3 regions of the Sinomonas terricola genome follow, and region 2 is predicted to be linked to each of the others. Evidence: predicted binding sites of a transcription regulator. Region 2 holds the regulator's gene; each other region holds the start of a gene.
What was found. Region 2 encodes LexA, which represses DNA repair genes until DNA is damaged. Its sites were predicted from a motif close to TCGAACANNTGTTCGA; they were not measured.
Positions count from the first base shown of each region.

Region 1: the regulator LexA is predicted to act here: its motif matches at 5,467-5,482, upstream of SPF06_RS18685 (LexA family protein).
Region 3: the regulator LexA is predicted to act here: its motif matches at 3,473-3,488, upstream of uvrA (excinuclease ABC subunit UvrA).

Region 1 is NZ_JAYGGQ010000017.1:26,027-35,430, forward strand. Features, by position in the region: gene SPF06_RS18635 (hypothetical protein) at 1-30, opposite strand, end outside; gene SPF06_RS18640 (HD domain-containing protein) at 11-478, opposite strand; gene SPF06_RS18645 (hypothetical protein) at 722-961, opposite strand; gene SPF06_RS18650 (hypothetical protein) at 1,014-1,238, opposite strand; gene SPF06_RS18655 (DNA cytosine methyltransferase) at 1,348-3,210, opposite strand; gene SPF06_RS18660 (hypothetical protein) at 3,207-3,398, opposite strand; gene SPF06_RS18665 (hypothetical protein) at 3,395-3,670, opposite strand; gene SPF06_RS18670 (hypothetical protein) at 3,761-4,216, opposite strand; gene SPF06_RS18675 (hypothetical protein) at 4,213-4,791, opposite strand; gene SPF06_RS18680 (hypothetical protein) at 5,187-5,336, opposite strand; gene SPF06_RS18685 (LexA family protein) at 5,544-5,945, shown strand; gene SPF06_RS18690 (hypothetical protein) at 6,128-6,337, shown strand; gene SPF06_RS18695 (helix-turn-helix domain-containing protein) at 6,459-6,794, opposite strand; gene SPF06_RS18700 (ATP-binding cassette domain-containing protein) at 6,983-7,825, opposite strand; gene SPF06_RS18705 (ABC transporter permease) at 7,831-8,895, opposite strand; gene SPF06_RS18710 (sugar ABC transporter substrate-binding protein) at 8,997-9,404, opposite strand, start outside.
Region 2 is NZ_JAYGGQ010000004.1:71,489-80,892, reverse strand. Features, by position in the region: gene hflX (GTPase HflX) at 1-1,530, shown strand, start outside; gene SPF06_RS07385 (ATP-dependent DNA helicase) at 1,523-3,592, shown strand; gene lexA (transcriptional repressor LexA) at 3,576-4,283, opposite strand; gene SPF06_RS07375 (LysM peptidoglycan-binding domain-containing protein) at 4,487-4,906, shown strand; gene SPF06_RS07370 (histidinol-phosphate transaminase) at 4,945-6,102, shown strand; gene hisB (imidazoleglycerol-phosphate dehydratase HisB) at 6,192-6,824, shown strand; gene hisH (imidazole glycerol phosphate synthase subunit HisH) at 6,845-7,570, shown strand; gene SPF06_RS07355 (hypothetical protein) at 7,571-7,726, shown strand; gene priA (bifunctional 1-(5-phosphoribosyl)-5-((5-phosphoribosylamino)methylideneamino)imidazole-4-carboxamide isomerase/phosphoribosylanthranilate isomerase PriA) at 7,767-8,510, shown strand; gene SPF06_RS07345 (SseB family protein) at 8,512-9,393, shown strand.
Region 3 is NZ_JAYGGQ010000003.1:141,103-150,506, reverse strand. Features, by position in the region: gene SPF06_RS06465 (HAD hydrolase-like protein) at 1-425, opposite strand, end outside; gene uvrA (excinuclease ABC subunit UvrA) at 529-3,432, opposite strand; gene SPF06_RS06455 (GntR family transcriptional regulator) at 3,544-3,921, opposite strand; gene SPF06_RS06450 (MBL fold metallo-hydrolase) at 3,995-4,645, shown strand; gene SPF06_RS06445 (trans-aconitate 2-methyltransferase) at 4,670-5,479, opposite strand; gene SPF06_RS06440 (DEAD/DEAH box helicase) at 5,514-8,072, shown strand; gene SPF06_RS06435 (GNAT family N-acetyltransferase) at 8,082-8,579, shown strand; gene SPF06_RS06430 (alpha/beta fold hydrolase) at 8,590-9,404, shown strand, end outside.

The DNA.
Region 1 (9,404 bases), on a different contig from region 2:
GCGCCCGCCCTCAGCGATCGCCCGGCACAAGATTTTCGAGGAGCCGGCGGGCCTTGGCGTACTTCGCTTCCAGCCGGGCCCTGGTCTCCTCGGGGAGACGTCCAAGCCTGACGGGATCGGTGTTGTCTGCGAGATCGGCCGCCTTCACCCAGGGGGCGAGCGCGTCCGAGCGGATCCTGGCGAAATACTCCTCGGTGCTCTCCCCTGCGCGCTTCGTGACCGCGTCGACGGCGGTGAGCACCGCATCGGGGAACCCCGCGGAGCGCAGCTGCGCGATGGTGACCGGGGTGTCCTCCACGACGTCGTGGAGCAGGGCAGCAGCCTGGGCTTCCGCCGGCGCATGCGGCCACAGCTCGAGGAGCCTGCGGGTGACCCGGCGGGGATGCTCGATGTACGGAGCGCCTGCCTTGTCCACCTGCCCCTGATGCGCCCGTGCCGCGATGCCGTCGGCCAGGGCGACGAGATCAACTCCTGCCATGTGTCCCATTCGACCATTTCCTGACATCCAGACCGGGGATGTCCAGAGTCGGCGCGCCGGGGCGTGGCATTGGTGCCCCCTTGGGTCTCCTCCGGGATCCAATGCCATTGCGCCGATGGAATGCGACCCCAACGCGGCCTGTGCCATCTCCGGCCCTCCGATAGATTACTCGATCTGACATATATAGTTTATGCCGCGAAAGCCGGTGGACCAATACCCCTTTCCCAGGGGGAGCCTCGTCGGTCATGAGCCCTCGTCCGCTCTGCGATGCACGGTGGCCTGCACTTCGTTCATGTGATCGTCGTAGGAGCCGAACACAGCGTGGTCGTCCCAGGTCGGAGTGGTCCATTCGCCACATGAGCAGGTGCCGAATGTTGCACGGTATCCCCGCCGGACCGATTCTTCCTCGTCGGTGTGCAGACTGAGCCGGTGCGCGTTCAAGTCCACGAGCGGATCGTCGATATAGAAGGGCAGATCGCTCACGCGGCGTACCTCCAGCCTTGTTGCAGCGCCCCTGTCCGGCTGGCTGGTTTGATCATCCGTCCAAGCCCTCCTCGAAGATGAGCGTGACCAGGGCACCAGCCTGATCTGTGAATGTGACCGTGTTGGCCTCACGCGTGAATGGCGTCCGAGAGGCGCGAAGTCCGGCGGTGCGATCCTCCAGGGCCTCTGCAGCGGTGCTGAAGTGGTCCTCCAGTCGAGTCACGCTCACCGCGCGCATCACGAGAACCGACAAGACGGGCCGTGGGTCGACGGTCATTGTCCGGCCTCCTCTCCGGCGAGCTGCTCGATGCGCGGCGGGTACACGGACCTCAGCTCCCCGCCGTCGCTCCAGCCCATCGCGTGCAGGGTGGGGGTCTCGTCCCGGCTCATGGCGCCATCCCATGCAATACCGCCCGGAGGCGGAGCCCAATCCACGTCCCGACCTGCGGGGAGACGGCGTTGCCAAAGCCGTCGACCTGATCCCGGGCGCTGCCCCAGACCTTGAAGGTGCCCTGGTGCTGACCGAAGTCGACGTCGAATCCGCAGCCACGCCCCACCTCGCGGCTCTTCATCATGCGGAAGTAGCAGTCCTCCAGGGAGACTGTCGCCAGAGCCTCGAGCCACCCTGCCGCCAAGAGCGCCGTGGTGTCCCGAGAGGTGAGGGTGCCCATCGGGTCGTCCAGGGGGTGCGCTGCGGTGTCGGCCGCGCTGGATCCGTTCTGCTTGAGCCAGCCGACGGCCAGCGTCTGGGTCAGAAGCCCCGGGATCTGCTCCGAGGTGACGGTCGGCATGGCCTCGGCGTGCGTGGTCGGGACGGTGTGCCGGCGGAAGGGAACGACACCGCTCGAGAGCAGGCCGAGCCCTCCGGAGCCTGCACTGCCCACCAGGGTCTCCATGGGCTCGCCCAGGCCCCTGCTGGTGCCGTTGGTACGGTTGGGCAGGACTCTGGCCGAGAGCATTCCCAGGGTCTCCGAACCGCCCTGGGTCGGGAGCGGCTCGTCCCCGCCCCGGGGCGCGCCCTGGAAGTTGGCCACCGCCAGCGCCACGGGAGGGGTGAGTACCGCTGTCGACGGGCTCGCGGGCTGAGTCCACAGCGGCTGGGACAGGTCCCGGGCCCGGCAGTGCGACCCGGGGCGCTCGTAGCCGTTGGCCATCTGCATGACGGCGCCGGTGGACAGCAGTGCGGCCTCCTGCTGGCTGGTCTGTGTGGGCAGCGGCTGCCACGGGTGCCGCTCCGATCCCCTGGTGGCCTTTGCCGGCATCAGGACGGCGGGGAACTCGGCGAAGCGCTGCCGGCACCGCTCGGCCCGGGCCATGGTGGAGGCCGCCAGCGGCCGCTCGCGATCGCCGATGCGGGTGCCCAGGTCGCTGAGGTCCAGGGACCTGAGGGAGTACCCGGAAGGCGGGACGACCTCGTCCCGGCAGCCAGGGCAGCGGTAGACGTACTGCTTGCCGTACCGGACAGAGCCGGTGACGGGGATCCCGGTCTTCCACGACTGTGCGGCCTGCACGACGGTGTCGCAGCGCTGGCACCAGGTCTCGGGGCGGTGGTCCAGGTCAGGGGCGGGAATCGCCTTGTCCCAGAAGACCCAGTACGCCCGATCCCTCGACTGGTCGACGTCGAAGAATCGGCTGTTGAGGAACAGGACCCTGTGCCTGTAGCCCAGGATCTCGAACTGCTTCAGCCACCAGCGGTACGTAGAGCCGTCGCCGACTTTGCGGCTGCCGGGCACGAGCCGGCCCCAGGACTGCAGCTCGGTGGTGCATTCGACCAGGATCATGCGCGGATGGTGCTGCGCCGCGTAGTGCAGCACGCAGTTCGCGGTCGCGCGGTCCCGCTCGGAGCGCGTGACCCGCTCTTCGTACTCCGGGTCCAGCATGTCGAACAGGGACACGGCATGCTCATAGGCCCGCTTCGTGTTGGCCTGCGAGTGATTGGTGCACGAGACCCCCGCGACGAGCAAGTCGGCGGCGGGCAGGTCCCTGGCGGAGTGGTAGTCAGAGGACTCCGGATCGACCAGGTCCGCGATCCAGTGCTCCGCGTTCGGGTGGTTTGCCTCGTGCACTTCGACCTTGTACGCGTTGTGGTTGGCGGCCATGATCGTCGTGAATCCAGCCATCTCGATGCCGCGGGTGAGGCCTCCGAAGCCGCTGAAGAGGTCCACGGCGACCAGATCGTCGTGACGGAACGAGCGCGTCCTGGTTGCGGGCCTGTGCTCTGCGGTCCGCTCGGTCAGAGCCGGGGTCACGGCCGCTCCTCCCCCATGGCAAGGCGCCCGGCACGGCGGGCACGAAGGTGCTGCCCGAGCTCCCTTATGGCCCGGTCGCCCAGGCAGTCGAAAATGCTGGTCTGGCCCGGAAGCTCGGCTTCAGGAACGGCCGGGTCGTCCGTGAGGGCGACGTCGCGGGGGTCATGGCCGCTGCGACGGCTGGTCATGGCTCCCGCCGCTCGAGCGCGCTGCGGATGCGCTGGCGGGCGGATCTGATCGCCGTGGCTGCGGCAGGATCGCTCTGCCTCGCGCAGTCGTGCAGCTCGTCGTCGATCCGGGAGAGCTCGTCGGAGCCGAGGCTGGCAAGTTGTGCGTCGTCGAAGCCCGCGATGCGCATGTAGATGTCCTCGCCCCGGCGGCGGAGCCGAAGCGACAGGATGACAGCGCCGGCGATCAGCGCCGGGGCGAAGAACGCGATCGACCACGTGACCGCGCTCATCGCATGACTGCCTCTCTGGCGGTCTTGGTCTCGATCTGGGTTTTCATGCTGCTGTCCTCTCGTCCGGGTGGCTGGCCACGGGTGGGGTTCTCAGACGGCTGCGGCCGCCTTGACCAGCCCGATCTCGGCCGCGAGTGCGTAGCGGACCTCGTCCCACGATGGGCCGGTGAGCTTTCGCACCGGCTCGGTGATGGCCGCCAGGGCGGCCTCGGCGCTGATGGCCTCGAGGGCGACCCTGCGTTCGGCTTGGTGGAGGTATCGGACGAACGCGGGGAAGAAGGCTCGTGCCCAGTCCTGGTGCCCGTCGTCGAGTAGCGCCGCGATCGCCTCGGCGGGCCATGTCCGGAATGCGCGGGCCAGCTTTCCTGCCGCCTCCGTGCTCTGTGCCTCGGCGACCTGTGCTGCGCATTCGCGGGCGCTGCAGTCGACCATGAAGGCCATGAGCCTGCGGTTGGGCGGCATTGACCGGTGTCCGATATCGAGGGGGCCGGCGGTGAATGCGGGATGGGGGGTGGCGAGTGGCTCGCGGTGGGTGATCTTCTTCATCTCCGACTCCTGTTCGTGGCTTCTGCCCCCAAAGGTCCTCCGGAGGGACGGTTCGGGACACCGGCGTCACGGTTGGATGGGCTGTGGCCGGTGAGCTCGTGGTGGGGGACGGCTTCGTTTCCCCACGGCGAGGAGACGATGACGCTGCGGGCGTTCGCCCTGAGGACGGGGAGCCATTGGCCGTGCCACCGGACTTGGTCTCCCTTGCTGATGCCGGAGCGGTCGGCGGCGATTCCCTGGGCGATCTGCTCGCGGCGGACCGCGGCCCAGCGCTCGGCTTGTGTGGCAAGCTCGCGTTCACGGGCCTCGAGTGCCGGGGCCTTGCCTGGAGTGCGGGCTGCGTTTTTGAGCTGCCGTCGGATGCGCCGCTGTTCGTTCTCGATCGCGTCGAGCCGGTGGGCGACCGCGGACGGCGCGAAGCGCCGGGCCTCGGTCTCGGGTGTGCCGGGGGCATCGTGTGCGGCCTTGTGGGAGGCCCTGTGGGCTTCGAGGTCTGCGTCGGCTGCGGCTCGGAGCCGGTCGATGGCTCCGACGTCGTCGACAGCCTCTTTGGGGGTGCGGGATACGGCGGGCATGCCACCCTCCTGATTAATACTCGATCTGACATCTATAGATTATCGAGGTGGAGGAGGCTCGGCAAGATCCCCCTCCTGCCAGCCCAAGGTCGCGGGACTGGGCCGAATCGGACATCGGCCCGAGGACTTGTGGGGCAGGGATGCGGGGATGCTCGCCTGAGGGCTCGAAAAAGCCCCTGCCGGAGACTTGGGGGGTGTCTCGACGGCAGGGGCTCTGTCACGAATGTACCGCACAGCACGGGCACGAATCAGCACCCTCGCCGGAGCTCGCGCGACCGGGCTCAGGGTCGCTGACTCTCAGGTCAGACCAGCCCGTGCGCAGCGTCGGGGCGCGGAGGACAGGGAAGGGCAAGTGCCCAGGTGGTGCCGTGCAGTCCGCCCGGCACCCTCAGCAGCTAGTCGCGATCGGTGCGGATGGCGATCATGTTCCAGCCCTCGGGGACCTTCTCCCGGGCCGCGGAGAGGGCTTGTTCGTAGGTGGGGGCCTCGGCGTCGACGCGGTCTGTCGCGTCGGAGCCGTCCCTGATCGTCACAGTCACCAGCACCCACCCATTGTCTCAGTCGGCCAAGGAGCCCGTGCCCCTCGAACGCGGACAGTTGGGGACATCCGCCGGCATCCCTTGTCGGCCGCCGGATCTACCATTGGAACAGGTGTATGAGTGATAGTTGCATCGCTCAGATAAATATTCGACTCAGTGGAGGTGCAGGCCGTGGCCTTCGTGCTGAACTCCTTGCGGGTCGACGCGGAGCCGATGCTCCTGCCGGTCGCCCCGCAGCCTGTTCCGGCCGGGTTCCCGAGTCCCGCCCAGGACTACTACGACGGACCGATCGACCTCACCGAGCAGCTGGTGAAAGACAAGGCCGCGACCTTCATCGTCCGCGTCGTGGGGGACTCTATGGAGCAGGCCGGCGTCAGCGACGGCGATGAGCTCCTCGTCGATCGCTCCCTCGTCCCACGCCACGGTGACGTTGTCGTGGCCGTCCTCGACGGCGAGCTGACCGTCAAGCGCCTCTGGCTCACCGCGCGCGGCGTCGTCCTGCACGCCGAGAACCCGAAGTACCCGGACATCCTGGTCCCCGAGCTCACAGAATTCCTGGTCTGGGGCGTGGCAACCTACTGCATCCATCACCTATACGGCCGGAAGTTGCATTAGATGCACGAGCTCATCGCCCATGTGGACGCCTACGTTCACTTACCTCAAACCTGTTGTTGCTTGACTAGCATGGCTAGCGATCGCCGAGCTCGAGGCAGGCTGCATCCGGCCGCCACGTGGGGCGGTGGCGGATGCCGAGGTCCAATGGGTCCGGTGCGGCCTCGGGGAAGCCGGAGAGTGTCGTGCAGGATTTGCTCTGCCCGGTCCAGGATGGCGAGGCTCAGGCCTTCTGGGCCGTCTTCGAACTCGGCCCGGGCCAAGAGGGAGGCGCCACTGAGCAGCACCGGGATGGCCTCGTCCTGGTTTCCGAGCGCAAGAGCATGCTCGAGGTCCGCAGCCGCGGTGCGGTGGACCGTGGACGCGGCGCGGATGAGTGCTTCCGGCGTGTATAAAAGAGGTCTCTTGGTCGCTTCGGCCGGTGTCGGATCCACGATTCTCCTTCCTCGGCGATCTCCCTGGTCGCAGTTGTATGCGCCCCTCCGATCGAATACCGGAGGGCGCAGTCAGATTCGCTCAGGAGGCCTTGGGAGTCGAGGCCCATTCGCGGAGGTGGTCTAGATGGGCCTCGCCGCTGCGAATCGCGGTGCCTTTCAGGGCTGCGTTGAGCAGCGCGTGCCGCAGGGCTCTCTCGTCGACTGCGGGGGCGAGGGCGAATGTCTTCCTCCGGCCTTGGACGGAGCTGGTGACAAGGCCCCGGCCGTGGAGCCAGGCGAGGTGCTGGTAGACGCTGGACGGGGAGATGTCCAGCGTCAATGCGAGGTCGCCGACAGTGTCCATCCCCTCCAGGAGGAGGGCCAGCAGGTGAAGCTTCGCGGGGCTGGCGAGCAGGTTCTGGTCGAGAACGGGCATGCGGCCTTCCTTTCCTTGGATGGTGCCCACGGGTCACCCGGCATCTGGTTCCGAGGCCGGTGTCCTTGGGTTGGTCCAGGACTCCTCGACTGGGGTCATGGCTGCCCTGCCGGCACGACTCGTCATCTGGCGGCGGCCTAGGAGCCGGGCGCGGCTGCTAGCCGGCCCCGCTCCGGGGACGGGCCGTCTCACTTCTCGTTGAGCATCCTCTCGAGGTCTCCGGCTTCGGGGGCGTGGCCCTCGTGGGCGGTCTCGTAGGCTGCTATCTCGGCTTCGAGCTCGGCCATGGCCTCGCCGCCGGCCATGAGGTCGGTGATCTCCTCCCGGGTGCGCTCGCCCTTGCGGAAGTCGGCGGCGAGGGCTCCGTGGATGAGGACGGCGAAGTGGTCCCCGACCTTCATCGCGTGGGTGACGTTGTGGGTGACGAGGATGACGGCGAGGCCCTGTTGGCGTGCCTGCATAATGATGCGCAGCACGTGGGTGGCCTCCTTGACGCCCAGGGCAGCCGTGGGCTCGTCGAGGATCAGCAGCTTGGCGCCGAAGTGCACGGCGCGCCCGATCGCGAGGGCCTGCCGCTCGCCGCCGGAGAGGCCGCCGACGAGGCGGTTGCCGTCGGTGATGCGGGTGATGCCAAGGCTGCGCATCTCCCGGACGGCGATCTCGCCGGCGAACTTGTTGTCGAAGCGCTTGAACGGCCCCCATCCCTTCTTTGGCTCGGCGCCGACGAAGAAGGAGCGGCCGATGCTCATCAGGGGGAAGGTGCCGCCGAACTGGTGCACCGTGGCGATGCCGCGGTCGCTGGCGTCGCGGGGGCTCTTGAACTTCACCGGCTCGCCCTCGACCTCCATGGTGCCGCTGGTGGGCTCGTGGAAGCCGGAGAGGACCTTGATGAGGGTGGACTTGCCGGCGCCGTTGTCGCCGAGCAGGCACAGGACCTCGCCGGGCTTGACCTCGAGGGAGATGTCCTTGAGAACCTGGGTGGAGCCGAAGGACTTGCAGACGTCGGTCAGCTTCAGGAATGGAGCGGTCATGGTGGTCAGGCCTTCTTCTTCGGGGTTCCGGAGGACAGCGCCATCTTCCGGAAGGTGTTGTTCATCAGGACAGCGACGAGGAGCAGGATGCCCAGGATCAGCGCGGCCCAGTCGGAGTTCCAGCCGGTGTAGTAGATGCCCTGGCTGACGATGGCGAAGGTGAGGGTGCCCAGGAGGACGCCGACGACGGAGCCATAGCCTCCGGTGAGCAGAACCCCGCCGACGACGACGGCGATGATCGAGTTGAAGACGAAGGCCTGGCCGTTCGCGACCTGGGCGCCGTTGTAGAGGACGGTCTGGATCACGCCCACGAGGGAGGCCCCAAGGGCGGAGCTCATGTAGAGGCCGATCTTGACCTTCTCCACCGGGATGCCAGTAGAGCGAGCGCTGATCGTGTCCCCGCCGACGGCGAGGATCCAGTTGCCCCGGGGGGCGAAGTGCAGGAACCATCCCACGCCCAGGATGACGGCGATCCACCAGAAGATGGCGACCTCGAACTGGCCGCCGATGAGGGTGCCGAAGATGCTCTTGGCCCACGCTTCCGGGGCGAGCGAGACGCTCGTGGTCCCGGTGATCACGCGGGAGAAGCCCAGCGTGATGCCGGCGAGACCGAAGTTGGTCGCGAGGGTCACGACGAACGAGGGCACGTTGGTGCGGGTGACGACGAGCCCGTTGACAAACCCAACGAGGCCTCCGACGACGAGGGCGGCGACGATGCCGACCGCGGTGGGCAGGCCCCAGTAGCCGGAGATGATCGCCGTGGTCATCGAGCTCGCGGCGATCACCGAGCCGACCGAGAGGTCGAGCTCGCCGGCGATCATCAGCAGGCCGACAGGGATGGCGACTATGCCGAGCTCGGCGGCTACGTTGAGCCAGCTGGCTGCACCGCCGCTGGAGAGGAACTGTCCTCCGCCGAAGATGGCGAAGAAGACGAAGACTGCCACGGTCCCTATCAGCGCGCCGGTCTCGGGCCGGCGCAGGAGCGAGCCGAGCGATGTCGTTGACGGCGCGGTCCGCGCCTTGCGGTTCGCGGAGACCCCGGATGGGCCGTGGGTCGTATTCACTGCCATGGTTGGACTACCACCTTAAGTACTGAGGACGCGACGGCTGTGACGCGTCCGGGGGGTCTGGAACCGGGCCCCGGGGCATTCCGGGACCCGGCTCGTCGTTGTTAGCGGACGCCGGCCTGCTCGCCGGCGAGGGCCTGGTCGACGTTCTGGGAGTCGATGATCGCGGGGCCGGTCAGGATCGGGCGCTGTGGGAGGTTGATCCCGTAGGCGACGTAGGAGTTGGCCATGGATACCGAGAGGTAGCCCTGCATGTAGGGCTGCTGGTCGATCGCGAAAAGCGTGGTGCCGTTCTTGATGTTGTTCAGCGTTGCGGTGTCCATGTCGAAGGTCGCGGGCTTGACCTTGCCCGTGAGGTTCGCCTGCTGCACGGCGCTGACCGCGCTGCCGGCGTCGGAGGTGCTGATCGTGACGACCGAGTCGATGCTCGAGTCCTTCAGGAGCGCCGCCTTGATCGCCTGGGCGACGGCAGTCTGGTTGCCAAACTGGGACGAGGGCAGCGGCAGCTCGGT
Region 2 (9,404 bases):
CTTGCGAAAGAAGAGGCTGCCGCGGCGAAGGGCGCGAACGCTGCGGGAACCCGGGCATCCGACGACGGCGAAGCAGCCCAGTCCGGCGGCCGCAGCAATGTTGCGAGCGGCAAGGCGCTGGCGATTTCTGAGCTCGCCGAAGAGCACAGCGAGTTCGACGGCGAACAGCGCGACCTCGAGGAACGGCGGGCGCTGCGCCGCGTCGGCGGCCTCTCGACCGAACTCGAGGACGTCACCGAGGTCGAGTACCGGCAGCTCCGGCTTGAGCGCGTCGTCCTGGCCGGGCTGTGGAGCGAGGGGACGCTCGAGGACGCCGAGAATTCCCTGCACGAGCTCGCGGCGCTCGCGGAGACGGCGGGCTCGGAAGTGCTCGACGGCGTCGTCCAGCGCCGCCTCAAGCCGGATGCGGGGACGTTCCTCGGCTCGGGCAAGGCCCAGGAGCTCAAGGACATCGTCTATGCCACGGGGGCCGACACCGTGATCGTGGACTCGGAGCTCTCGCCGTCCCAGCGGCGTGGGCTTGAGGACATCGTCAAGGTCAAGGTCATCGACCGCACGGCGCTCATCCTCGACATCTTCGCCCAGCATGCGAAGAGCCGAGAGGGCAAGGCCCAGGTCGAGCTCGCGCAGCTCGAGTATCTGCTCCCGCGCCTGCGCGGCTGGGGCGAGTCGATGTCCCGACAGGCCGGTGGCCGCGTGGGTGCGGCGGGCGGCGGCATCGGTTCTCGCGGTCCCGGTGAGACGAAGATCGAACTCGACCGGCGGCGCATCCGCACGCGGATGGCCAAGCTGCGCCGCGAGATCGCCGGGATGAAGCCGGCGCGCGAGACGAAACGGGCCAACCGCCGGCGCAACGAGGTGCCCTCGGTCGCGATCACGGGCTACACGAACGCCGGGAAGTCCTCGCTGCTCAACCGCCTCACGGACGCTGGCGTGCTGGTCCAGAACGCGCTCTTCGCGACCCTCGATCCCACCGTGCGGCGCGCGGAGACGCCGGACGGGCTCCCGTACACGCTTGCGGACACGGTGGGCTTCGTCCGCTCGCTCCCTACCCAGCTTGTCGAGGCCTTCCGCTCGACGCTCGAGGAGGTTGCCGACTCGGACCTCGTGCTGCACGTCGTCGACGCGTCGCATCCGGATCCGGAGGGGCAGATCGCGGCCGTGCGCGAGGTGCTCGCCGAGGTCGACGCGCGGAAGATCCCCGAGATCATCGTGCTCAACAAGGCGGACTCGGCCGATCCGTTCGTCCTCGAACGGCTGCGGCAGCGCGAACCGCGGCACGTCGTCGTCTCGGCCCGCACGGGCCTCGGAATCGACGCCCTCCGGGAGCTGATCAGCAAATCGATCCCGAGGCCGCACGTCGCGCTCACGCTCCTCATCCCGTACAGCCGGGGCGACCTCCTGAGCCGACTGCACGAGAGCAGCTCGGAAATCCGATCGCTCGAGCACACGGCGGAGGGGACGCTGGCCCACGTCGTCGTGCGCGACGAGTTCGTTGCGGAACTGGAGCCGTTCGCGGTCGATGGGTGACGCAGTGAGCGAGGATGCCGAGGAGGCCGCAGTCAGGCTCCTCGACGTTGCGGTGGCCGCGATGGGCGGGCAGCAGCGCGAGGGCCAGCACGAGATGACGCGCCAGGTGGCCCGTGCTATCGAGGAGGGCACCCACCTCCTCGTGCAGGCAGGAACGGGGACGGGCAAGTCCCTCGCGTATCTCGTCCCGCTCATCGCGCATGCCCAGGAGAGCGGCCGCCCGGCCGTTGTCGCCACCGCGACGCTCGCGCTCCAAGCCCAGATCGTGGGCCGCGACCTCCCCCGGCTGCTCGATGCGGTCGCACCCGAACTGGATCACCCGGTCGACGTCGCCCTCGTCAAGGGCCGCTCGAACTATCTGTGCAAGCACAAGCTCTCGGGCGGCTTCCCGAGCGAAGACGGTTCCGACGGGGCGCTCTTCGCGCTCGGGGAGGACACCGCCGTCGCCCACTTGGCCGCCACGCCCGGCGGTTCGGGGCCCGCGACCCAGCTCGGCCGCGAGGTCAAGCGCCTCCGCGAGTGGGCCGAGGAGACGGAGACCGGCGATCGCGACGACCTTGTGCCCGGGGTGTCGGACCGCGCGTGGCGGCAGGTGTCCGTCACCGCGCTCGAATGCCTCGGCGCCCAGAAGTGCCCGCTCGCGGCCGAGTGCTTCAGCGAACTCGCACGACAGCGCGGCGCCGAGGCGGACATCGTGGTGACGAATCACGCGATGCTCGCAATCAACGCGTTCGAGGGGCTCAGCGTGCTCCCGGAGTACGACGTCGTCGTGGTCGACGAGGCGCACGAGCTTCAGGACCGCGTGACCGGGGCGGTGAGTGCCCAGCTCTCCGTTTCGATGGTCACTGCTGGCGCGGCGAGTGCGCGCCGGAACTGCGGGATCTCGGTCGAGGCGCTCCAGTCGGCGGCCGCTCAGCTTGAACTCGCGCTCTCGGCGGTGCCTACGGGGCTCCTCGGCCGGGGGCTCACCGAGGAGCTTGCGCAGGGCATCGGGCTCCTCCGAGACGCGTGCCGCGCCGCGCTTTCCGACGCCAAGGCGGGCGATGGCCAAGGCGCGGCCGACGGCGGGCGGCAGGTCGCACGGTCCCGTCTCCTCGCGATCCTCGAATGCAGCGAACGCCTGCTTGATGCCGAGTCGAACGGCGAGGTGGTGTGGGTCTCGCGCACGGCGACTTTCGATCCCTCGACGGGCTACTCGGCACCGGCCGACGACGCGCCCGCGACGTTGAGCGTCGCGCCGCTCAACGTCGGCGGCAAGCTCCGGGACGGCCTCTTCGCCGACCACACGGTGGTCCTCACCTCCGCGACGCTCGCGATCGGCGCAGCCTTCGAGCCCGTGGCCGGCGGCCTGGGGCTGCTCGGGAACGGCGCGCCGAGCTGGACGGGGGTCGACGTCGGGTCGCCGTTCGACTACCCCAAACAGGGCATGCTCTACGTCGCGAGGCATCTCCCGAAGCCCGGCCGGGGCCTCGCGCGCGAGGCGATCGACGAGCTCGAGGCCCTCATCCGGGCGTCGTCAGGCGGCGCGCTGTGCCTCTTCTCGTCGCGGCGCGCGGCAGAAGAAGCTGCCGACGAGCTTCGCTCGAGGCTCGATCTCGAGATCCTGTGCCAGGGCGAGTCCTCGATGAGCGCCCTCGTGCGTCAGTTTGCCGACGAGCCGGATACGTGCCTCTTCGGCACGATGTCCCTCTGGCAAGGCGTCGACGTTCCCGGGCATTCATGCAGGCTCGTCGTGATCGACCGCATCCCGTTCCCGCGGCCGGACGACCCCATGATGACGGCCCGTTCTCGAGCCGTCGCGCAGGCGGGCGGCAATGGCTTCATGAGCGTCTCGGCGTCCCACGCTGCGGTGCGGCTGGCTCAGGGGGCCGGTCGCCTCATCCGCTCGACCCAGGATCGCGGCGTCGTCGCCGTGCTGGACTCACGCCTCGCGACCGAACGCTACGGCGCCTTCCTGCGTTCGGCGCTTCCGCCGCTGTGGGGGACCACCGATCGGGGCGTCATCCTCCAGGCGCTCGAGCGGCTGGCCGCGGCGGGGCCCGAGCCTAAACCGAGCGCATGACGGAGACCACGCGGCCCATGATGGTCGCGTGGTCGCCGAGGATCGGCTCGTAGCGCGTGTTCTGCGGCAGGAGCCACGTGTGGCCGTCGCGCTGCCTGAACGTCTTGACTGTCGCCTCGTCGTCGAGGAGCGCCGCGACGATGTCCCCGTTCTCGGCGTTGTTCTGGCGCCTCACGACGACCCAGTCGCCGTCGCAGATCGCGGCGTCGATCATCGAATCGCCCTTGACCTTGAGCATGAAGAGCTCGCCATAGCCCACGAGCTGCCGAGGGAGGGGCATGACATCCTCGACGACTTGGTCGGCAAGGATGGGACCGCCCGCCGCGATGCGCCCCACGAGCGGCACCATCGCCGTGTCTGCCGCGCTCGCCATCTCATCGACGCTGATGCCGCCGACGCCGAGCACGGGGGAGCTCTGCTCCGTCTCGATGGTGAGCGGACCCTCGTCGAGGCTCAGCGGCATGAGGACCTCCATGGCCCGCGGACGCTTGGGGTCGCGCCGGAGGTAGCCGAGCTTCTCGAGCTGCGCGAGCTGGTGCGTCACGCTCGAAAGGCTTGCGAGCCCCACCGTGTCGCCGATCTCGCGCATCGACGGCGGATAGCCCTTCGTCTGGACGGAGCGCTGGATGGTCTCGAGGATCTTCCGCTGGCGCACCGTCAGCCCCTTGGCCGCGCGAGTCGCTCCTGCCATGCCGTGCTCCTTCTCTATGCCTGCGTGTGCGGCCCGCTTATTTTGTCGGACCCCTTCAGCATCCTGATCCCACCGTAGGGGACGAAGCGGCTCCTTTCAAACATGTGTTCTATCGCGTCTGGACACGATTCGTCGAGAGGTGCTAAAAAGGTCCCTAGGTGATTCGAAGACACATTCGAACGAATTGCTCAGGAGGAAGAACCGTGGCACACGCATTCGCAACACCGCTCGGAGGAGAGTCCGTGAGCCTGCTCGACGCCCTGCTCGGGGAACGGGCAGGCGCGTTTGAGGAGCCTGCTCCGCGGATGTCCGCGCCTCCGAGGCTGCGCCTCACACGGCGGGGCCGGTTCGTGCTTATCGCCATGCCGGTGTTCATCGCCTCGGTGTTCCTTCTGGTGGGCCTCGCGGCACTCTGGTCCCCGGCGCGTGCGGGGGATGCTGCGCCGGCGCATCTCGATGCCGTGCAGGTGACCGTGCAGCAGGGGCAGTCCCTCTGGTCCGTCGCATCGCAATATGCTCCGGATCGGGATCCCCGCGTGGTCATCAGCGAGATTGTCGACCTCAATGGGCTCGATTCGACGCGCGTGCAGCCGGGCCAGCAGCTCATGGTTCCCAAGTCATGAATTCAGGGTGCTGCTCGCCGCGGGCGTAGGCTGGACCGGTGAACGAGCAGACTGTCCAGCAACCAGCGTCCGGCCTCGCACGGCCGGAGGTTCTCACCCCGGAGGAACGCCTCGCGCGACTTCCCCTCCGTGATGATCTGCGCGGACAGCACCCTTACGGAGCCCCGCAGCTCGACGTGCCGATCATGCTCAACGTCAACGAGAACACGTATGGGGTTCCGGCGGACGTCCAGGACGCGATCGCTGAAGCGGTGCGCGAGGCCGTTGCGGGGCTCAACCGCTACCCGGACCGCGAATTCACCGAACTGCGCGAGGCGCTCGCCGAGTATCTGGGGCACGGGCTGTCGGCGGAGCAGCTGTGGGCCGCCAACGGTTCCAACGAGGTACTCCAGCAGCTCCTCCAGGCGTTCGGCGGACCGGGCCGCAGCGCCCTCGGATTCCCCCCCACGTACTCGATGTATCCGCTCCTCGCCGCGGGAACTGGAACCGCCTATCTCAAGGGCATGCGAGCAGATGACTACGCGCTCGATGCCGAGTCTGCTGCCCGCCAGGTGCGCGAGCTTGCCCCCAACCTCGTCTTCCTCTGCTCCCCGAACAATCCGACCGGCACCGCGCTCGGCCTCGACGTTGTCGACGCCGTCTATGAGGCGGGAGAGGCGAGCCAGGCGATCGTGATCGTCGACGAGGCGTACGCGGAATTCGCCCAGCTCGGCACGGAGAGCGCTCTGACACTGCTTCCGGGCCGCCCGCGCCTTGTCGTGACGCGCACGATGAGCAAGGCCTTCGCCCTGGCTGGCGCCCGCCTTGGATATCTTGCGGCAGCGCCTGAAGTCATCGACGCGCTGCGCCTCGTGCGCCTTCCTTATCACCTTTCCGCCGTGACGCAGGCCACGGCGCTCGCCGCGCTTCGGCACCGTGCGTCGCTCATGTCCGAGGTTGAGGAGATCAAGCACCAGCGGGACAGGATCGTCAAGGAGCTCTCGCGGCTGGGCCTCAAGCCCGCCGCCTCGGATTCGAACTTCGTGTTCTTCACTGGCCTCCGCGACCCCCGGCGCATCTGGCGCGGACTCCTCGACGCCGGGATCCTCGTGCGGGACGTCGGGATTCCGGGAAGCCTCCGCGTCACGGCGGGCACCGAACTCGAGACGAGCGCGTTCCTCACGCGGCTCGAGGAGCTTCTCGCCGTCGAGTCCTAGGCAGCGGCCACCGCGAACTCCGACCCCGAGAACGCCGACCTAGAATGGGTTCATCCCCAGCGATCGCCTCGAATGAAGGGCATATATCCATGAGCATCGAGCTGCAGACCGCGCAGCGCCTCTCGCGCACGGCGCGGATGGAGCGCACGACCTCCGAGTCCTCGGTGGTCGTCGAGATCAATCTCGACGGCACGGGCCGGTCCGACATCTCGAGCAGCGTGCCGTTCTACGACCACATGCTCACGGCGCTCGCAAAGCACTCGCTCATCGACGTCACGGTGAAGGCCACGGGGGATACGCACATCGATGTGCACCACACTGTCGAGGACATCGCGATCACGTTCGGCGAGGTGCTCAAGCAGGCTCTCGGCACGAAGGCGGGCATCCGCCGCTTCGGCGAGGCCACGATCCCGCTCGACGAAGCGCTCGCGAACGCCGTGGTGGACGTCTCCGGCCGCCCCTACCTCGTCCACTCGGGCGAGCCCGCCGGGCAGGAGTACCACCTCATCGGCGGCCACTTCACGGGCTCCCTGACGCGGCATGTCTTCGAGGCGATCACCCTGCACGCGGGGATCTGCCTCCACATGACGGTTCTCGCCGGGCGCGATCCGCACCACATTGTCGAGGCGCAGTTCAAGGCGTTCGCCCGTGCGCTGCGGGCAGCCGTCGAGCCGGACCCGCGCATCGGCGACGCGATCCCCTCGACGAAGGGTGCCCTGTGAGCGAGGCGGGGACGCCTGAACTGCGCGATGGCGTCGCGGTCGACGCACGCAACCTCGGCGGTCCTGGCGCCGATCCAGCGGGCCGGCCCACCGTCGTCGTCCTCGACTACGGGTCCGGCAACGTGCGCTCCGCCGTTCGGGCACTCGAGCGGGCAGGCGCTGCCGTGACGCTCAGCGCGAAGCCCGAGGACGCCCTCAACGCGGACGGTCTCGTCGTGCCCGGCGTCGGCGCATTCGCGACGGTCATGGATGAGCTCAAGGCCGTCGACGGCCTCCGGATCATCGGGCGGCGGGTGGCCGGGGGCAGGCCCGTGCTCGCGATCTGCGTGGGGCTCCAGGTGATGTTCGAGCGCGGCGTCGAGCACGGGGTCGAGAGCGAGGGCCTCGGCGAATGGCCCGGGACGGTCGAGCTTCTGCCGGCTCCGGTCGTGCCGCACATGGGCTGGAATACCGTCAAGGCCGCGGAGGGCTCGAAGCTGTTCGCGGGCGTCGAAGACGAGCGGTTCTACTTCGTCCACTCGTACGGCGTGCAGACGTGGGAGTTCGACGTGAGCCAGCCCCGCATGACGGCACCTCTCGTCACGTGGTCCGAGCACGGCGCGCCGTTCATCGCGGCGGTCGAGAACGGTCCGCTGTGCGCGACGCAGTTCCACCCGGAGAAGTCGGGAGATGCCGGCGCCCGGCTGCTCAAGAACTGGGTGGCGTCCCTCAAGCCGAAAGCCGCATCGATCGACAAGTCCAGCTGAATGTGGTCGGTACTCCTCTTCGGCCTCGCCGGCCTGCTCGCGGGCGGCGTCGTCTCGTTCCGCAAGCAGGGGCTTCCGAACTGGACCTGGATCTCGTTCGGCGTCCTCGCGGCCGCCGCGCTCGTCGCGGCCTACCTGTTCACGTTCTCGGCCTGACCCTCGCCTTTCCACTGACACGACTGCCATAAGGAGTTCCATGACAACCGTTGGGGAGCCCATCCTCGAGCTGCTGCCCGCCGTCGACGTTGCCGACGGCCAGGCCGTCCGCCTCGTCCAGGGCGAGGCCGGGAGCGAGACGAGCTATGGTGCGCCGCTCGAGGCCGCGCTCGCATGGCAGGACGCGGGAGCCGAGTGGGTGCATCTCGTGGATCTCGACGCGGCGTTCGGGCGCGGCAGCAATCGCGAGCTGCTCGCCGACGTCGTGCGCCAGCTCACCGTCAAGGTAGAGCTCTCGGGCGGCATTCGCGATGACGCATCGCTCGAGGCGGCTCTCGGGCTTGGCGCGGCGCGCGTCAACCTCGGCACAGCCGCGCTCGAGGATCCCGAATGGACCGCGCGCGCGATCGCGCGCTACGGCGACCAGATCGCCGTCGGCCTCGACGTGCGCGGCACGACCTTGGCCGCGCGCGGCTGGACGAAGGAAGGCGGCGACCTGTGGGAGGTCCTCGCGCGCCTCGAGGACGCAGGCTGCGCCCGCTATGTCGTCACGGACGTCACGAAGGACGGCACGCTGCGCGGCCCGAACGTCGAACTTCTCAAGCAGATGTGCGAGCGAACCGCCAAGCCCGTCGTCGCCTCGGGCGGCATCTCGAGCCTCGATGACCTCCGGGTGCTGCGTGAGCTCGTGCCGCTCGGCGTCGAGGGCGCGATCGTCGGCAAGGCGCTCTACGCGGGCAAGTTCACGCTTCCCGAGGCGCTCGACGTCGCCGGACGCCGCTGACATGGGCGCGCCCCGCCACCTGCCTGGCCATATCGCCGCGGCGCTGGCCCGTGCGGGCGAGCCGAGCGACTCGGCCGGGCGGCCGTGGGCCGGGCGCGACCTCGCGGGCGAGGGAAACCCCCTGCACCAGTTCGACGCGGATGACGGCGCCGCCGACCCGGGCGTCGAGGCGGCCCTCGCGGCGCTCGCCTCGGGCGGGCCGCGGGAGCGCGCGGCGGCCGGTTCCGAGGAAGCCGTGGTTGCGGCGCTTGCGACCGCACGCGTGTTCGTGCCCGTGGTCGCCTCCCTCGCGGAGGGCGCACTCGGCGAGCACGGGTTCGAGGAGGACAAAGAGGCGGACATGGCGCTCGTGACCTTGAGCGCCCCGGATGGACGCAAGGCGCTTCCGGTCTTCACCTCGGTCGAGCGGCTCGAGGCGTGGCATGCTGCGGCCCGCCCTGTCGCCGTCGCTACGCCGCGTGCCGCGCTCTCGGCAGTTTCCGAGGGTGCCGAGCTCGTCGTCGTCGATCCGGGCGCCGACGTGACCTTCGTCCTGCGGCGCCCCGCCGTTTGGGCGCTCGCGCAGCAGAAGCCGTGGACGCCGTCGTACCGCGACGAATCGCTTGTCGACGTCGTCGCGGAAGCGCTTGAAGGCCTCGACGCCGCGCGCGCGGCCCGCCTCGAACCGGGCAGGGGCGTTGCAACCCGGGATCGGTTGGGCCGCATCCTGACCGGCGGAGGGCACGGGCCCGAACTGCGGATCGTGCTCGAGCTCGAGCACGGTTTGCCTGCCGACGCCGTGCGTGACATCGTGGCAGAGCTGAACGGCCGGCTCGCCGCCAGCGAACGCTTCGCGGAGGCCGTGGACTCGATCGAGATCTCCCTCCGCGCCGCCGGAACCTGACCCTCCTCGCC
Region 3 (9,404 bases), on a different contig from region 2:
AGCGTCTCGTCGTCCGGGGCCCCATGGATGCTGTGGAAGCGTGAGTCGAGACCTTGGATGGTGAGGAGCTTCTTCGCAAGCGATTCGGGCTTCTGCGTCGCCACCGCGAGGTGGTAGCCGGCTTCGCGGAGCCGATCGAGAAGCTCGCGAATGCCGGGATACGGCCGGCTCTGCGCCATCCCGGCCGAGATGTAGCGGCGCCGGTACGCATGGACGACGGCGGGCACAACCTCGGCGGGCACGTCCGCGAGGCGAGCGAGGGACTCGACGAGCGGCGGCCCCACCATGGAGTCGAGGGTCGCGGCGTCGGGGACGGGCAGGCCGTGGGCTTCGAGGGCGAAGGCAATCCCGCCGGTGATGCTTCCGGCGGGATCCACGAGCGTGCCATCCAGGTCGAAGATCACGAGCGCCGGGCTGTCTGTCACCGGGACAGTCTCGCACACCGATCGGTATGCCTAAAACTCACATGAGTCCCCGGGCATATTGGGCTCGGGGGGCGAACGCCGTGCATGCCGTGGCATTCATCGATCAGCGCGCAAACATCTCCGCGAGGAAGCGTCCCGTGTGGCTCGCGTCGACCTTGGCTACATCCTCGGGTGTACCCGTCGCGATCACCTGACCGCCTCCAGAGCCGCCGTCTGGGCCCAGGTCGATGATCCAGTCGGCGCTCTTGATGACGTCGAGGTTGTGCTCAATCGTGATGACCGAGTTGCCCTTCTCCACGAGGCCCTGGAGCACGAGCAGGAGTTTGCGGATGTCCTCGAAGTGAAGACCCGTCGTGGGCTCGTCGAGCACATAGACGCTGCGCCCGTTCGAGCGCCGCTGGAGCTCCGACGCGAGTTTGACGCGCTGCGCCTCGCCGCCCGAGAGGGTCGTTGCGGGCTGCCCCAGCCGCACGTAGCCGAGGCCCACGTCCACAAGCGTGTTCAGGTGCCGCGAGATCGGGCCGAAGGCCGCGAAGAACTCGGCTGCCTCGTCGATCGGCATGTCGAGCACGTCCGCGATGGTCTTGCCCTTGTAGTGGACCTCGAGAGTCTCGCGGTTGTATCGGGCGCCGTGGCACACTTCGCACGGGACGTACACATCCGGCAGGAAGTTCATCTCGATCTTGATCGTGCCATCGCCCGAGCACGCCTCGCACCGGCCGCCCTTGACGTTGAAGGAGAAGCGCCCGGGCTGATAGCCGCGGACCTTCGCCTCCGTCGTCTCGGCGAAGAGCTTGCGGATGTGGTCGAACACCCCCGTGTACGTCGCCGGATTCGAGCGCGGCGTGCGGCCGATCGGGCTCTGATCGACGTGGATGACCTTGTCGAGGTGCTCGAGTCCCTCCACGCGGGTGTGGCGCCCGGCCACCTGCTTGGCGCCGTTGAGCCGGTTCGCGAGGACCTTGTACAGGATCTCGTTCACGAGAGTGGACTTCCCCGAGCCGCTCACGCCCGTGACCGCGGTGAGGACGCCGAGCGGGAACGTCACATCGACGTCGCGAAGATTGTGCTCCCGCGCGCCGACGACTTTGAGCTGGCGCTTGCGCTCGATGGGCCGCCTCTTCCGCGGCACCTCGATCTGCCGGCGGCCGGACAGATAATCGCCCGTGAGGGAGCCGTGGTTTTCGAGGAGCCCGGCGAGGGGCCCCGAATGGACGACGTTGCCGCCGTGCTCCCCGGCTCCCGGGCCGATATCGACAATCCAGTCGGCCTCATGGATCGTGTCCTCGTCGTGCTCGACGACGATGAGCGTGTTCCCGAGGTCGCGAAGCCTTGTGAGGGTCTCGATGAGGCGGCGGTTGTCCCGCTGGTGGAGGCCGATGCTCGGCTCGTCGAGCACGTACAGGACGCCGACGAGGCCCGAGCCGATCTGGGTCGCGAGCCGGATGCGCTGGGCCTCGCCGCCAGAGAGCGTCCCAGCGGCGCGTTCGAGGTTGAGGTACTCGAGCCCCACGTCGAGCAGGAACGCGAGCCGCGCGTCAATCTCCTTGAGCACCTGATGGGCGATGTGGCGCTCGCGCTCGGTCAGATCGAGCGTCGCGAGGAACTCGCTGGCCTCGCGGAGGGGCAGGGCACAGACCTGGGCGATCGACTTTCCGCCCACGAGGACGGAGAGCGACGCCGGGTTGAGGCGCGCTCCCCCGCATTCGGGGCACGGAATTTCGCGCATGTATTCCGCGTAGCGATCCCGCGCGTAGTCAGACTCGGTCTCGGCGTGCTTGCGCTGGATATACGACACCGCGCCCTCGAAGCCCGTGCTGTACTTGCGCTCGCGTCCGAAGCGATTGCGGTACTGGACCACGACTTTGTGGTCCTTCCCGTACAGGACCGCGTCCCGCGCGTACTGCGGGAGGCTGTGCCACGCCGTGTTCATCGAGAAGCCGAGCTCGTCGGAGAGGCCTTCGAGGAGACGCGTCCAGTATTCCTGGGTTGCCGTTCCGAGGGACCACGGCGCGATGGCGCCCTCGCCGAGGCTCAGCTCGGGGTCGGGGACGACGAGCTCCTCGTCGACCTCGAGCTTCGTGCCGATCCCCGTGCACGCGGGGCACGCACCGAAGGGGTTGTTGAACGAGAACGAGCGCGGCTCGATCTCATCGATCGCGAGCGGATGCTCGTTCGGGCACGCGAGGTGCTCCGAGAACGCGCGCGTGCGGCCATCGTCGTCCGGCGCGACGTCGACGAAATCGGCGACCACGCGTCCCTCGGCGAGCCCGAGCGCCGTCTCGACCGAATCGGCGAGGCGCTGGCGGATGCCCTCCTTGACGACGAGGCGGTCGACGACGACCTCGATCGTGTGCTTGAACTGCTTGCCGAGCTTGGGCGCCTCGGAGAGCTGCACGAGCTCGCCGTCGACCCGTGCGCGCGCGTACCCCTTCGCCGCGAGCTCCTTGAAGAGATCCACGAATTCGCCCTTGCGCCCGCGCACAACCGGCGCGAGGATCTGGAAGCGCGTGCCGTCCGCGAGCTCGAGAAGCTGGTCGACGATCTGCTGCGGCGTCTGCCGCGTCACGGGCTCGTGGCAGATCGGGCAGTGCGGCCGCCCGACGCGTGCCCACAGGAGGCGCATGTAGTCGTAGATCTCGGTGATCGTCCCCACGGTCGAGCGCGGGTTCTTGCTCGTCGACTTCTGGTCGATGGAGACGGCGGGCGAGAGCCCCTCGATGAAGTCGACGTCTGGCTTGTCGACCTGGCCGAGGAACTGCCGAGCGTAGGCCGAGAGGGACTCGACGTAGCGTCGCTGGCCTTCCGCGAAGATCGTGTCGAATGCGAGCGAAGACTTCCCCGATCCCGAGAGGCCGGTGAAGACGATCATCGCGTCGCGGGGCAGGTCGAGGTCCACGTTCCGGAGATTGTGCTCCCGGGCCCCCTTGACGACGAGCCTCGAGAGATCGGCCCGAAGGGCACTCACGGGTGCGTCATCCCGCGCATGGACGCCGTCATTCGCCAGATCCGTGGGTGTGGGAGCAGTCTGCACGGGACCATGCTAGTCGAAAACGTCTTCGAACTTCCAACGGCGCCGCGGAGGCCCCCTGAGCCATTCAGCGCGCACGTGTCCCGCTCACAGCCGCGAGTACGCCTGTTCGACGAGCCGGACGGCCTCTTCGAGCTCGCATCCGCGCGCCCTCGCTGCCGCCGCGTACGCGGCGGCGGCCGCCGTGAGCTCTTCCTCACGCGCGTCCCGCGGTGCGACGACGGTTCCCGCGCGCCCCCGCGTGACGACGATCTTGGCCTCCTCGAGCTCGCGGTAAGCGCGTGCCACGGTGTGGGGAGCGACCCCGAGTTCGGCCGCGAGAGAGCGAACGGGCGGGAGCCGCCGCCCCGCGGGGAGGCCGCCGAGCGCCACGAGATCGGCGACATGCCGCCGGAGCTGTTCGAAGAGGGGCGTCGAATGGCTCTGGTCGGGACGCCACGCCCCGGGAAACTGCGCTTCCTGCATGCGCACCAGAGTAGCCCCGCCCAGCGCTGACCACATCGGGCCGCATCGGGCCGCACCGACCTAGACTGGCGCCATGACGAGCCTCCTCCACGACCTCGAGCACGTCACCGTCCGCTGCGCTGCGGTCGGCGACATGGACAACAACGTCTACGTCATTACGGCGAAGGAATCAGGCGATCAGGTGCTCATCGACGCCGCCGACGATCTCCCGGCCATCCGGGCGCTTCTTGCAGAGGGAGCCGGAGACACATCGGCGCCTGCCAAGCTCGCCCTCATTGCGACCACCCACCAGCATTGGGACCACGTTCGGGCCCTCGAGGGTCTCGTGGCCGAGACCGGCGCCCACACGGCCGCGGGGCGGCAGGACGTGTCCGGCATCCCCGTGCCGGTCGACGTCGTGCTCGACCACGGCGACGTGGGGAACTTCAATGGCTTCGACCTCACCGCGGTCCACCTGCGCGGCCACACCCCGGGCTCGATCGCGTACGTCCTCAAGGACGACGGCGGCCCGCACCTCATCTTCTCGGGCGACTCGCTGTTCCCCGGCGGCGTGGGCAACACGCAGAAGGATCCCGATCGCTTCACCCTGTTGATCCAGGATGTCGTCGAGCGGCTTTTCGACGTCTACCCGGACGACGCCGTCGTCTACCCCGGACACGGCGCGCCGACGACGCTCGGCACGGAACGCCCGCATCTCGAGGAGTGGCGCGCCCGCGGCTGGTGACTTGAGAACCGGCGGGCGCACGGCTCAGACGAGGTAGGCGAGGCCGTCCGGCTTCCGCCCGACGCAGAAGATGCGGCGGAACGGAAACACCGTGCCGTCATCGCGCGCAGGGTACGCGTCGAGCAGGAGCTGGTTGTACTGCTCTTCGAACTGCGCGCCTTCCTCGGGCGTGAGCGCATCGAGAACGGGCCTCAGCGTCGCGCCGCGGACCCAGTTGAGCACCGGATCTTCGCCCGCGAGCACCTGGAGGTACGTCGTTTCCCAGACGTCGGCTTCCCAGCCCGCCGCGAGCATGAGCTCGAGATATTCGGCGGGCTCCCCGACGGCGTCGCTGTGACGCAGCACGCCGCGGAGCCTCCGCTCCCACTGGGACGACTCGGCGAGCTCGCGCAGGAGGGTGTGGGACGGCGCCCCGAAGTTCCCGGGCACCTGGACGGCGAGCCACGCGCCCGGGGCGAGCTGCTCGAGCCAGCGGCCGATGAGCGCCTGGTGCCCCGGCACCCACTGGAGCGCAGCGTTCGAGACGACCACGTCGACGTCGTCCTCCGGCTCCCAGGCCACAATCTCGCCGAGTCGGAAGCTCAGGCGGGGACGCCCCGGCGTCGTCCGGTCGGCGGCCGCGATCATGTCCGGCGAGCTGTCGACTCCCTCGACGAGGGCCTCCGGCCAGCGGTCCGCGAGCGCGGCGGTGAGTGCCCCGGGCCCGCAGCCCAAGTCGACGACGTGGCTGGGCGATTCGGCGCCGATGCGCGAGGTGAGGTCGAAGAACGGCCGTCCCCGATGGTCGCCGAAGCGGACGTAGAGGGCAGGATCCCACGTGGGCGAAGCACTCATGGCTCCACGCTAATCCGGATAGGCTGAACCCGCCATGAGACTCGACCAGCTCCTCCCCGACGCCCACACGACCGCGACGATTGACGATCTCCCCGACGCTGTCTACGAGGCGTTCGTCCGCTGGGCCGAGGGCCGTGGCCTCTCCCTCTATCCCGCGCAGGACGAGGCGGTCATGGAGCTAGTGCAGGGCAACAACGTGATCCTTGCGACGCCGACGGGCTCGGGGAAGTCGCTCGTCGCGATCGCGGCGCACTTCTACGGGCTCGCGACGGGCCTGCGGAGCTACTACACAGCGCCCATCAAGGCGCTCGTCTCGGAGAAATTCTTCGCCCTGTGCGAGATCTTCGGCGCGGAGAACGTCGGCATGATCACGGGCGATTCCTCGGTCAACGGGCAGGCGCCGATCATCTGCTGCACGGCCGAGATCCTCGCCAACCACGCACTCCGTGAAGGGGCCGCGGCCGAGCTCGGCCCCGTGGTCATGGACGAATTCCACTTCTACTCCGACCCCCAGCGCGGCTGGGCCTGGCAGGTGCCGCTGCTCGAGCTCCCCCAGGCGCAGTTCCTCCTGATGAGCGCGACGCTCGGCGACGTGAGCCGCTTCGAGAAGGAGCTCGCCGAGCGCACAGGGCGGACGACGACGACCGTCGCCGGTGCCGAGCGGCCCATCCCGCTGCATTACTACTACGAGGAGAAGCCCGTCCACGAGACGCTCGAGGAGCTTCTCGCGACGAAGCAGGCGCCCGTCTACGTGGTGCATTTTAGCCAGCTCGAGGCCATCGAGCGGGCCCAGCAGCTCATGAGCGTCAACATGTGCACGCGCGAGGAGAAGGACCGCATCGCCGAGCTGATCGGGCGCTTCCGGTTCGCTGCCGGATTCGGCAAGACCCTCAACCGGCTCGTGCGGCACGGCATCGGCGTGCACCACGCGGGCATGCTGCCCAAGTACCGCCGCCTCGTCGAGCAGCTCGCCCAGGCGGGGCTCCTCAAGGTCATCTGCGGGACCGACACGCTCGGGGTGGGGATCAACGTGCCCATCCGCACGGTGCTCCTCACGGCCCTCACGAAATTCGACGGGCAGCGGATGCGTCACCTCAACGCACGCGAATTCCACCAGATCGCGGGCCGCGCCGGCCGCGCGGGGTTCGACACGGCGGGGACCGTCGTCGTCCAGGCGCCCGAGCACGTCATCGAGAACAACCGCGCCCTCGAGAAAGCCCGTGCGAAGTTCGGCGACGACGCCCGCAAGCTCCGCCAAGTCATCAGGAAGAAGCCGCCCGAGGGCTTCATCTCGTGGGGGCAGCCCACGTTCGAGCGGCTCGTCGGCGCGGCACCCGAACCGCTCACGTCGAGCTTCACGGTCACCCACGCGATGCTCCTCAACCTCGTCGCACGGCCCGGCAATCCCGTCGCCGCGGCGCGCCGGCTGCTCGAGGAGAACCACGAATCACGCCAAGTGCAGCTGCGGCTCATGCGACGCGCCCTCGGGATCCTGCGCGAACTGCTCGCGGCCGGTGTCGTCGAACGCATCCCGGACGAAGAGCGGACCGCCGAGGACCGCGCAAGCGGCCGGACGCTGCGCCTCACCGTCGACCTCCAGGAGAACTTCGCGCTCAACCAGCCCCTCTCGCCCTTCGCGCTCGCCGCACTCGACCTGCTCGGGCCGGAGACGCCGTCGTACGCCCTCGACGTCGTCTCCGTCATCGAGGCGACGCTCGAGAAGCCGCGGCAGATCCTCTCCGCCCAGCTCAAGCGCGCCCGCGCCGACGCCGTCGCGGCGATGAAGGCCGAAGGCCTCGAATACACCGAGAGGATGGCCCTCCTCGACACGGTCGCCTACCCCGAACCCCTCAAAGAACTCCTCGAGGCCGCGTTCGAGGAATACCGCAAGCACGCGCCCTGGGTCGGCGACTTCGAGCTCGCCCCCAAGTCGGTCGTGCGGGACATGTACGAGCGCGCGATGGACTTCGGGGAATTCGTGCAGTACTACTCCCTCGCGCGCAGCGAGGGCATCGTGCTCCGGTACCTCACGGACGCGTACAAGGCACTCAGCCAGACCGTGCCGCAGGACGCGCTCCGCGAAGACCTCGAAGACCTCGTGGCTTGGCTGGGCGAGCTCGTCAGGCAGGTAGACTCGAGCCTCCTCGACGAGTGGGAGGAGCTCACGAGCGGCCACGAGCTGCACCCACACGATGCGCCCCCTCCCCCGCCGCCCGCCCTCACCACGAACCCCCGGGCGTTCCGGGTCATGGTGCGCAATGAGCTCTTCCGCCGCGTCGAGCTGTTCGCCGATGAGGACTCGAAGGCGCTCGCCGAACTGGACGAGGGCGCAGGATTCGGCGTCGACGCATGGGAGGAGGCGCTCGACGCCTACTTCGAAGAGCACGAGGACATCGGCACGGGTCCCGACGCACGCGGGCCACAGCTGCTCATCATCGACGAGAAGCCGGGTGTGTGGCACGCCCGGCAGATCTTCGACGATCCTGCCGGCCACCACGACTGGGGCTTCTCGGCGGACATCGACCTCGCGGCGAGCGACGAGGCGGGCTCCGCCGTCATCCGTGTGAAGCAGATCGGGCGGCTCGGAGGCTAGGTTAGGAGCATGAGCCTTTCCCCGGTCACGACCACGCTTCGCCCAGCTCGGCCTGACGACGTCCCCGCCGTCCTCGAACTCATTCACGATCTCGCGGTCTACGAGCGGGAGCCGAACGCGGTGAAGAACACCGTTCCAGTGCTGACCGAGCAGCTCTTCGGTGACAATCCGGCGATCTTCGCCCACGTGGTGGAAGAGGAAGGCCGGGTGCTGGGATTCGCCCTGTGGTTCCTCAACTATTCGACGTGGGAGGGCACGCACGGGATCTACCTCGAAGACCTCTACGTGCGCCCCGAGACGCGTGGCCGCGGCTACGGCAAGCTGCTCCTCGCGGAGCTCGCGCGCATCGCCGTCGAACGCGGGTACGCGCGCGTGGAATGGAGCGTGCTCAAGTGGAACGAGCCCTCGATCGGCTTCTACAAGAGCCTCGGGGCGCGGGCCATGGACGAATGGGACACCTTTCGGCTGACCGGCGACGCCCTCGCGGCGTTCGGGTCGCCCGAGTGAGCGCACCCCGATGAGCACCGCGCAGGCGGCACGGCACCGGGTCGTCGCGGAGCACGCGTTCCGCGGGATGCGCACCGTCGAGCACGTGTTCGCCGTTCCGCTCGATCACGGCGACCCCGGCGGCGAGCAGATCGAGGTGTTCGCGCGCGAGATTGCCTCCGCCGCGCACCCGGCGGAGGTCGCCGCGCGGCTCCCGTGGCTCGTCTACCTCCAAGGCGGGCCCGGCGGACGCGGCAACCGCGTGACGTCCCTCGCAGGCTGGATGAAGGAGGCCGCCAAGGAATTCCGCATCCTCATGCTCGACCAGCGCGGCACAGGACTCTCGACGCCTGCGGACCGGACCACCCTTCCGCTCCGCGGCGGGCCCGACGAGCAGGCGGAATACCTCAGCCATTTCCGTGCCGACTCGATCGTCCTCGACTGCGAGGCCATCCGGCGCGCGCTCGGTTCCGGTCCCTGGACCGCCTACGGGCAGAGCTTCGGCGGCTTCTGCGCCCTGACCTACCTTTCGCTCGCCCCCAACGGGCTCAAGGAGGTGCTCATCACGGGCGGCCTCGCCCCGCTCGACGGGCCCGCCGACCGCGTGTACCGTGCGACCTACGCACGCCTCGCGGCGCGCAACGCCGAATACTTCGCGTGGTACCCCGAGGACCGTGCCCGCGTCACCGAGATCATCGAGCACGTCCGCGCGAGCGACGAACGGCTCCCCGACGGGAGCCGGCTCACCCCCGAGCGCTTCCAGCTTGTGGGCAACCTCCTCGGCGGGAACACGCGCGTCGACTCGCTGCACTGCCTGCTCGAGGACGCGTTCACGCGCGGGACCGA